One region of the Solibacillus silvestris genome, then DNA from elsewhere that is predicted to be linked to it. Evidence: riboswitches for the same ligand, from Rfam matches in the RefSeq annotation. Region 1 holds a riboswitch; the other holds the start of a gene.
What was found. Region 1 has a riboswitch for FMN ahead of ACTHOQ_RS01610 (ECF transporter S component). Riboswitches for the same ligand answer to the same signal wherever they lie in the genome.

Region 1 (5,295 bases):
TTAATTGCTTTACTTAATATTCCGTTCGTATATTTAGGTTATAAACAAATTGGTAAAACCTTTGCTATCAATTCTGTTATCGGAATTGCCTCGTTAGCAATCGGTACATCCCTTATGCACCATGTACCGACGATTGTGACCGGTGATGCGTTATTGATTACCGTTGTCGGGGGGATTATTTTAGGTATCGGTATGGGGCTTGCACTGCGTAATGGCGGCGCATTGGACGGAATTGATATGCTTGCTGTACTGCTTTCACGAAAGCTGCCGTTCGGGACAAGTGATTTAATTTTATTCTTAAACTTTTTCGTCTTCATTATTGTCTCGTTTGTATTCGGCTTTAAAGGTGCCCTATTATCGGCAATTGCCTACTATATCGCATCAAAAGTCATTTTAGTTGTTGAGGAAGGGCTAAGCGGTTCTAAAACGTATAAAATCATTACAAACGAACCAGTTAAAATGGTTGAGACAATTCGGGATCGTTTAGGACGAAGCGCAACCTTTAATACGGTATATGGCGCCTACTCGAATCAGGAATTCAAAGAAATTACTTGCGTGATTAACCGTATGGAAGAAAGTAAAATGAAAGTTATTATTCGCGAAGTCGATCCGAGTGCTTTTGTTACAGTTTATGAAGTTGTCGAAGTAAAAGGCGGCAGCTTCAAAAAGCAAGATATACATTGAAAAATAAACGGGTGTGTAAAAGTCTTTCCAACTTTTACACACCCGTTTTTTGTTATTCGTTCACTGTACGGGCAATTGGAATACATAACCCGATTACCGCACCGACTATGGCTGGCACGATCCAGCCTAATCCAATCGAATAAAGAGGCAAATAATCCGCATACACTGCCGAAACTGCCGTTAATATATGCATTTCAAATGCTGGCACACTGTTGATTAATGCATTATAGCCATCAATTACACTAATAAAGAATGCAAAGAAAATTGCGCCTGCAAAAACAGGTTTTTTATAGTGAAACAGCGGTCCTAAAAGCGCCAGTATAATCAACACGATCGCTAACGGATACAGAAACATTAATACAGGGATCGCATATGTAATAATATTCGTCAGACCAAAATTTGCAATTGTAAACGAAACGATACATAGTATGACAACAAATGTTTTATAGCTTACTTTCGGGAATACTTCATGGAAAAATTCACTGCATGAAGTAATAAGCCCGATGCTCGTTTTCAAACAGGCAAGGACTATAATAATAGCCAGCAAAATCGCGCCGTACGAACCAAAATAATGATCCGCCACAGCAGCGAAAATTTGTCCGCCGTTTTCATATGTTCCAATTGACGTTACACTTGACGCACCCATATAAGCGATGAGCCCGTATATGAGCATCATTAATGCCATTGCGAAAATGCCGGATTTCCATGTCGTTTTCGCAATTTCTTTTTTGTCGGTAATGCCTGTCCGTTTAATCGCATGAATAACAACGATGCCGAATGCCAGCGAAGCGAGCGCATCCATCGTATTATATCCTTCCTTAAAACCTGTCATAAACGCTTCGCCTATGTATGCTCCAGCAGGCTCGACAAATTTGCCCATCGGTGAAAGCAAACTAATTCCGATTAATACAAATAAAAAGATTAAAAATGCCGGCGTTAAATATTTTCCGATAATATCCATAATTTTCGCTGGATTTAATGAAAAATAAAATACAATCGCAAAGAAAACAAAACTGAATATCGCTAACCACAATGTTGCTTGTGACGGATCGATAAAAGGCTCGAAACCAACTACAAAAGGTACTGTTGCAGTACGGGGTATCGCAAAGAACGGTCCAATCGTCAAATATAATGCCAATGCAAACAATAGCCCAAATATCGGGTGTACCCTGCTTGCTAAATCACGCAAGCCATTGCTCCCTGAAAGACCAATTGCCAAAATCCCCAAAAACGGCAGCCCGATCGCTGTCACTAAAAAGCCAATTAACGCAAGCCAATAATTCGTGCCCGCCAATTGCCCCATTTGAATCGGGAAAATCAGATTTCCTGCTCCAAAAAACATACCAAACAGCATCGTTCCAATGACTGCGTATGTTGAAAATGGTATTTTCTTCTCCATCATTATCTCTCCTAAGATGTCAATTCATGTTGGTTTATGACGAAACAGTCTAATTTTTCACAACAATGTACAATATAATAACAGTGTATAATCGCGATTACAATAGTAAAAAGTTATTCGCCCAAAAAAGAGCTGCAATGAAAATTATACTATTTCCAATACAGCTCCCCAATCGATTATTCAATTAAGCCGAATATTGTCGGCGCTGATTTTCGATCCATACGCGCATCGTACGGTAAAGCATCGTCACAACAACTAGCATTATAATACCTTTTACAATATTAAACGGTAAAATCCCTAAAACGACTGTTTCATACATATCATATTCGAAGCCCAGTAAATACGTGTAAAGCGGCAAGAACGCAACATAGTTCAATACAGCCATCCCTAACGACATAACAATCGTCGAAACAACCAAACCTGTCACTAACCCTTTCACGGAAGGCAATTTTTTATAAATAAAATAAGCCGGTAATATGAATAATACGCCTGTAGCAAAGTTTGCCATATGTCCTACCGGAATCCCTTCCGGAGCTCCAGTATAAACCCAATCAAGCACATTTTTCACTAATTCAACAAGTATGCCCGCGACTGGACCCATCGTAATTGCAGCAATCAATGCAGGCACATCACTAAAATCAATTTGTAAAAACACAGGGAACCAAGGCAGTGGGAAGTTTAATAACATCAATACAAATGAAACCCCACTTAGCATAGCGATCGTTACGAACGAACGCAGCTTCAAACTACTTTTTTGCATAGCAATCTCTCCTCTTTGCTGACTCCATCTCGCAAGAAGAAAGGACGTATCGAATCATTCCATGAAAAATCCCTTATGCTAAATAGAGCATAAGGGAGAAATAGGCACACTTAAATAAAGGTCCTCATGTGCATTTGCAGCTATTTCCCTATTTTAGCGTATGCGAAATAAATCCCCGCATAAAAGGAAATTAAAAACAAATACTGCAAAAAGCACCGCATTTTCAAAAAATGACGACCGTACCTTCACCTTCTCCCATCCAGACTATACTGTCGGCTTTGGAATTGCACCAAATCCTGCACACAAAAAGTGGCTCGCGGGCTCGAAAAGTTTGTATGCAGCGTCCTCCAAGTTAATGGTCGGAGGCTGCAACTTTTATTACCGCCGGTCGGGAATTGCACCCTGCCCCGAAGATGAATCAATATGAAATTATATAACAAAAAACTTTGCTACAATACCTATTATAATTAAAAAAACGGAATTGTAAAGACTATTGCTCACAATTCCGAGTATTTTTATTTGAATTAATCAAAACTATAGTAGAGAATATTTGCCGATAATGGCTTTTCCAAAGGTTTCGTAAAGTTAAAACCACTCCAATGTTCCTGCACTATTTGTTCAAACTTAACTTGTTTATCAAAACTCGCCACTGTTAAAATCAAACCTTCAATCATCCGCATCGCTTGAATCGCATCATAGTTTTCCAAATTTAAAGGCTCTTCAAACGTAATTGTTACAAGGGAGTCTTCCTCTTCCACGTGGAGCGAAACCCCCGGCAAAATTACTGTTCTGTAAATATCGTTCGCTTCAAGCGTCATATTTTTTATCGCTTCTTTCACATTTGTGAAGCTCATCCGGAAATTGGGGCTTAAGTAAACCGTTCCATCCTGCATTTCATACATAAAATAATTGTATTGTGTATGTTCGCTTTTCAATGCAATCGACTGTGCCACTTCTCCGGCATGGTCAAAATAAATCGCCTTCCCCTCGGCATCTTTTATAAGCACCTCATTATATTCATCACTAAACGTATCTACAAGGGAACCGAGATAATTGGATAATGAGGCTGTACCTGCATCATATTGATGATTGTCAGGCAATGTGTGAATAAGTTTATCCCCTTCTTCACGCAATTCGCCTTTCAAAGGATGATACTCGTTGAAGCCAAGCTTCTTTTCATCAATTAATGGGCTAAATGCTTTGTAGAGTGCTAACTTTGTAGGGTTTTGCGTTCCGAGCTTTTCGACAACTACTTCATTTGGAATTAAAATGCTGACAGGCACGCTTTCTGCATCATCGCCGGCTAACCCGATTTCAAATAATGTCATACCTTCAAGCTGATGCTCATAAACCAATGTTTGCTGTGCATGGGCATCCGCCGCAAATTTGGACATCATTGAACGTTCATTTGCTGTCGATACATCGTTGTTTGCACTCATTTCCGCTTTTTCCTCAGTTTCTGTTGCCGAAAGATCAAATGTAGTATTATTCTCCATTGAAATTGAATTCTCATCGTCTAAAAACTGTGCACCTATTAACACGATGGCAAATAAGGAAGCAATGGATACTAATAGCGGCATCCAACGAATTCCTTTTTGATTTTCCTGCTGTTTGCGAGGCGGTTGTTCATTAAATGCTCCTTCATCCACTAAACGATTAAATACTTCATCCTTTGTACGGTGATCGTTTACTTTCGGGGCTTGTTTAAGGAGAGATTCAATATTCTCTTCATCCCAATATTCCTTTTTCATAATGAATTCGCCTCCTTTCCTTGTTGTGCTTCCAGTAGCTGCCGCAAATTTTTTAATGCCCTGTGCTGTGTCGTTTTTACTTTTCCAGTCGTCCAGCCCAGCACTTCAGCTGTTTCCTGTATCGAAAGCTCTTGGATGAAGCGCATAATAATGACCATTTTTTGATCGCCGGAACACTGCTCCAATGCAAGCAATAATTGATTGAGTTCATCGTTTAATTCTGTAGCCTGTTCAGGTGAAGGCAATGGACTTACGAGTTGTTCCGTCTCCCAATCAAATGCGGTGAAAGCATGCTTATCGCGAACTTGCTTTTTTCTGAAATAGTCGATTGCCACATTTTTCGCAATCGAGAAGAGCCAGGTTTTCTCGGAGCTTTTTCCTTCAAAGCGCTCGTACGATTTCAAAACCCGCACATATACTTCATGCGAAAGATCCTCAGCTGCCGTGCGATTTTTCACTAAATAAAACAAAAAATTAAAAACATCTTGATGATACGTGTCGTATAATCGATGGAAAATGGATTGTTGCACCCATCCCACCTCCGTTCTAGTAATTTGTCGGTTAAAAACAAAAAAAGTTACAATATCCATCAATATTATATGAAATGCCAACTATTTTAAAAATAAAAGTTTATCACTTTGAACGCAATCAAAATGATAAACTTTTTTAATTCGTCTATTCTTTCCCCGTTAAGCTAACGG
Region 2 (5,295 bases), on a different contig from region 1:
TATCTTTGATCGCAAGGCGTGGTTCCTTTAACATCGATTCATTGTATTCACGTGGAATTGATTTGTTAAAATAAATCAGTAGCACAACAATCGTTGCTACAAGCGAGAACAAGTTTGGGATAACCATACGCGAAGCATATTCCACAAACCCAATATCAAAGAAGTCAGCTGACACGATATTGACTAGGTTACTCACTACAAACGGTAAGCTCGTTGTATCTGCAATAAAACCACTCGCCATAATAAACGGGAAAATCATTTTTTCGCTAAACTGTAAATTACGCACCATCGCTAACACAATTGGCGTTAAAATCAGTGCAGCTCCATCATTCGCAAATAATGCAGCAACAACTGCTCCGAGCAAACTAACATACACAAACATTTTGATACCGTTACCTTTTGCACCACGCGCCATATGAAGTGCAGCCCATTCAAACAAACCAATTTCGTCTAATACAAGTGAAATTAAAATAATCGCAATAAACGATAATGTGGCGTTCCACGTAATATCAATTACTGTCCCGACATCATTAAAATCAACAACACCAACAAGTAATGCGATGACAGCCCCACCCATTGCAGACCAACCTATATTAAGTCCCTTTGGCTGCCAGATGACAAAAATCAGTGTTACGATAAAAATGAGTGCCGCAATTAAAAACATATTCAATTTTTAGCCCTCCACACATTCAGAGTTAATTTTACATCCACAGGTCAGATCTTCATTAATTGAAGCAATTATATTTTGCATTAACGAAGTTTGATTTTCTTGGATGCGATAATGCTTCCATGTTCCTACCTTGCGTTCTGTAATAATGCCTGCCTCCTTTAGTTTACGTAGATGCTGACTCACAGCAGGTTGTGAAATTTTAAGAACGTCCGTAAAATCACAAACGCATACTTCCCCTTTTTTTAAACAGGCTAAAATACGTAAACGATTGGCATCTGCAACAGCCTTCAATTGTTTTTCCATTAAATCGAGCTCCATTTGAACCACTCCTTAACTATATAATAATATACTTATATTATAGCCAAAAAATAAATCACTATATAATGATATGATTATATTATGCTGTGAACATTACTTTTGCAACCATAATATTTTATTTTCAATAATAATTAGGAAAATGCCTAGGGAAATATTTGATGTAAAGGGGACTAGCAAATAAAATATGCTATTAGTTCCAGGCATCCCGAAAATATACTATTTTCCCGGACGGGTTTCCTTTTTATTTAGAAAATCCGGGCACTTATATTTGGGCTCTTCTGCTTCAATCTACTGGCTTTAAAAATGATTTTTAAACTCTTGCATCACCGTATTTACTTCAATTGGAATAATCATAGATGCCTTATCTCCAATAAAAATTATAGAGCCACCTAATAAATATTTTTGTGAGGCTTTTATTTTTTGTTTTTCAATAGACTGTCTCTCTATCTGCACTTTAATACTATATACTTTTTTATACCTTTCCACCACTTGCAATTTTCTTCGATCATGGTTAACTGAAATTGATTTAGTATTTAAAACCCTTGATATGCTGCAATTGGGTCCAAGTGATTTAGATAATTAAATTTTTCAATATTTCTATGTTTCATTATAAGCTTATGCATTATTATGCTATGAGGGCATTCTACTCCATTTGCCTGACGCTGTTAAGGTACATAATACGTACCATCCTCATTAAAAAGTTGGTTTCATAGTATTTAATACGCGGTTAAAAGTTAGCTTTCCTGTCTTTTTACATTATTTTAAAACGCGCCTCGTGTTTCGACCTGTCATATTCAAAACACGAGGCTTAAAACAATTTATTAAATTTTAATTAAAATTTAAAATAAGCGGTTTAAATTCGCCATTTCAATTGCGGAAACTGCACTGTCATAGCCTTTGTTGCCTGCCTTTGTACCAGCGCGCTCAATTGCCTGTTCGATGTTTTCCGTCGTGACAATCCCGAAAATAACAGGAACACCAGTATCTAATCCAGCTTTAGCAATACCTTTGGCAGCCTCGTTGCATACATAATCATAGTGCGTCGTTGAGCCGCGAATAACTGTGCCCAAACCGATCACCGCATCATAATTTTTCGTTTCCGCCATCTTCTTTGCGATAAACGGCACTTCAAATGCGCCTGGTACCCATGCAATATCAATATTTTCCACATCTACGCCATGGCGCTTTAATCCATCCATCGCACCGCTTAATAATCTGTCATTAATAAATTCATTGAATCGTCCAACTACGATCCCAATCTTTAATTCTGTACCTACTAATTGTGCTTCAAAAACTTGCCCCATAATAATTCCCCTTTATATTGTCAATGTATTTTCTTTTACGTATTTCACTAAATCTTCTATCGTAATAAACTTCAATTGAAATTTATGCGCTATCTTTTCAAGCTCTGGCATTCTTGCCATCGTTCCATCCTCATTCATAATTTCGCAAATAACCGCAACTTCGTTAAATCCGCATAGCCGGGCAAGTTCGACGCTTGCTTCTGTATGCCCGCGACGTTCTAAAATACCGCCGTTCTTCGCAATTAGCGGAAATACATGTCCTGGCCGATTAAAGTCTTCTGACATTGAATTCTCATCTAAAAGTGCCAATATCGTTTCGGAACGTTCAAACGCACTTATGCCAGTAGTCGTCGTTTTATAATCAATGCTTACTGTGAACGCTGTCTGATGGGCATCCGTATTGCGCCTTACCATTGGTTCAAATGCCAGCCGGTCAGCAATTTCAGCTGAAATCGGTGTACAAATTAAACCGCGGCCATGCACAGCCATAAAATTTATATTTTCGGGTGTCGCAAACTGCCCGAGCACAACAAAATCCCCTTCGTTTTCACGATTTTCGTCATCGACCACAATAATTATTTCACCATTTCTTAATGCAGCGATCGCTTCTTCTATTGCATTCATGTTTTTTCCACTCCTTTAAAACCCGGCTTTTTGCAAGAAATCCATCGTCAAATTCCCGCTTGTCCGATTAGCTATATGCTTTGCTACATATTTGCCGATCAAATCTGTTTCAATATTGACGATGTCGCCTACTTGCTTCATACCTAGCACGGTTTCTTTATACGTATGCGGAATGAGTGAAATCGTAATAACCGAATCCGTTAAATCGAAAATCGTCAAGCTTGTGCCATCGATCGTGATCGAGCCTTTTTCAATACAGTTAGCCAGCAAATCTTTCGCGATTGACAAATCCACATAGACGGCATTGGCAACTGGCCGCTTTCTTAAAATTGTTGCAATGCCATCGACATGCCCTGAAACGATATGACCGCCAAATCGGCCATTCGCGGCCATTGCTCTTTCTAAATTAACGATTGAACCGCTTTTTAACTGCTGCAAACTTGTCGACTTTACTGTTTCGGGCATGACATCTGCCACGAAATAATTATTTGCAAACTGTTTAACTGTAAGACATACTCCATTTACAGCAACACTATCACCAAGCTGCATGTCTTCCAAAACTTTGCCGGCGCGAATGGACAATTCCATCGATTGAGTAGACTGCTTTAAATTTTGTACAGTCCCCAGCTCCTCAATAATTCCTGTAAACATCCTGCTCACCTCTTTTTCAAAATAAAAAACCCCGAACAATAAGTCGGAGTTTCGATGAGAGGTAAAATTGGCATCGCTAAATAAGACTTTTAAAGTTAATTTTTAAAAAGTCTATATGCTCTGCTTCCTTCTCCCATCCAGACTATAACTGTCGGTCCTAGAATTGCACTAGCTCCTGCACGCATATTGCGGCTCGCAGACTTAAGAATTTTCTCTATCACTGCCGATTGGGATTTTCACCCGACCCCGAAGGAATATATAATTGGCGAATAAAAAAATCCCGTCAAGAGGATGACAGGATTCAAAAGCATAGCAAAAAAGACATTTTAAAAGAAAAATTTTTAAAATGCGGCGCACGCTTCCTTCTCCCATCCAGACTGTAACTGTCGGTTCTAGAATTGCACTAGATCCTGCACGCATATTGCGGCTCGCAGACTTAAGAGTTTCCTCTATCACTGCCGATTGGGATTTTCACCCGACCCCGAAGGAATTTATTCTATTCGAAAGCTATTGTATCATAGAAAATATATTAGAAAAAGAATTATTGCTATTTTTGCTCGTCAAATGAAAATAAGGTTTTCCTGAAAATTAGAAAAAATGCAGTTTGCCGCTATTTTGTTCAGGACAAAGGGAAACGACCTTCTTCCATATAGCAAGCGCTTCTTCAACCGTCTCTACTATAAAAAATAGTACAAACCATGGTTTCGGTTTGTACTACTAATGTTAGGAAGTTTTGAATCCTATGCATTATTTCTTCTGTAAATCAGCATTGCCGGTAACCGTGCCTAAAGTATCCTTATGATCGCTTTTTTCCTCATTTCCGTAAATGTCCCAATTGAATAGGTTCTCTAATAGAAGAGCGAGTATAATCCCCACTAATAATCCGCTGCTAAGAACTGGACGGATAACACTTGGAACGGTAACAAAATAAGATGCTGGCAAGGTCATAATCACAACCCCTACAAACAGCGGGACAGCCGAACGGTAAATGTTGACCGTATTGTATTTAACCTGTTTAAAGAAATTCAATGAAGAATTAAAAAGTAGCAAATAAGAGACAAATAACGCTGAACTACCAACGCTTAGTGGAAGTTGTGAGAAAATGTGGCCAATCGTTGGAATGAGACCCATCACAAGAAACATAAACCCGCCAAGCGCAAACGGAATTCTATTTATAATACCTGTTTGGCTTAAAAAACCAATTGAAGACACGTAAGGTGAATTCGGAACAAGACCAAAAAAACCTGCTATAAGAGTGAAAATACCTGTAATTGTAAAGGAAGCTTTATATTCGGATTTAGCAGTTTCCACTTTATACATGCTTTCCGTCCCTTTTAATGCGCCAAACGTGTTTGCAGAATTCAACAATCCAGCTATAACAGCCGTGATGATAATTCCTAAATCCCAAGCAGGCTTCCCTAGCGGAAATAGTTCAAAGCTAAACGATGTAGCTTCGCTGACATGGTTTTCCGGCTTGAAAATAAGTGCATAAATAATCCAACCACCAATAATTCCGATAAGTAAACCATATCGCCGAACACTTGCGGGTGCTTTCACGCTGATTACGATTACAATAATTGCTATTACTATTGATAATAAAGAAATGGCTCCATCAATATGTGCACCGCCTGCCTCGTTGCCAAACGGAATACCTAACATCCCTTTTAAAAAGATGCCTATTAATTGACATCCGAACAAAAACATAAACACGCCCATTACCGCAGGATT

Region 2: it holds a riboswitch for FMN, as region 1 does, so the genes downstream of both, ribE (riboflavin synthase) here and ACTHOQ_RS01610 (ECF transporter S component) in region 1, are expected to answer to the same signal.

Annotation. Positions count from the first base shown of each region.
Region 1 covers NZ_JBQCJW010000002.1:75,508-80,802, forward strand. The annotation lists gene ACTHOQ_RS01600 (YitT family protein) at 1-684, shown strand, start outside; gene brnQ (branched-chain amino acid transport system II carrier protein) at 737-2,083, opposite strand; gene ACTHOQ_RS01610 (ECF transporter S component) at 2,268-2,843, opposite strand; FMN riboswitch at 3,087-3,262, opposite strand; gene ACTHOQ_RS01615 (hypothetical protein) at 3,368-4,594, opposite strand; gene sigX (RNA polymerase sigma factor SigX) at 4,591-5,124, opposite strand; gene ACTHOQ_RS01625 (ATP-binding protein) at 5,284-5,295, opposite strand, start outside.
Region 2 covers NZ_JBQCJW010000032.1:28,142-33,436, reverse strand. The annotation lists gene ACTHOQ_RS15595 (arsenic transporter) at 1-664, opposite strand, end outside; gene ACTHOQ_RS15590 (ArsR/SmtB family transcription factor) at 674-988, opposite strand; gene ACTHOQ_RS15585 (hypothetical protein) at 1,286-1,483, opposite strand; gene ribH (6,7-dimethyl-8-ribityllumazine synthase) at 1,828-2,292, opposite strand; partial or broken gene ribB (3,4-dihydroxy-2-butanone-4-phosphate synthase) at 2,332-2,916, opposite strand; gene ribE (riboflavin synthase) at 2,932-3,567, opposite strand; FMN riboswitch at 3,689-3,825, opposite strand; FMN riboswitch at 3,924-4,060, opposite strand; gene ACTHOQ_RS15565 (uracil/xanthine transporter) at 4,315-5,295, opposite strand, start outside.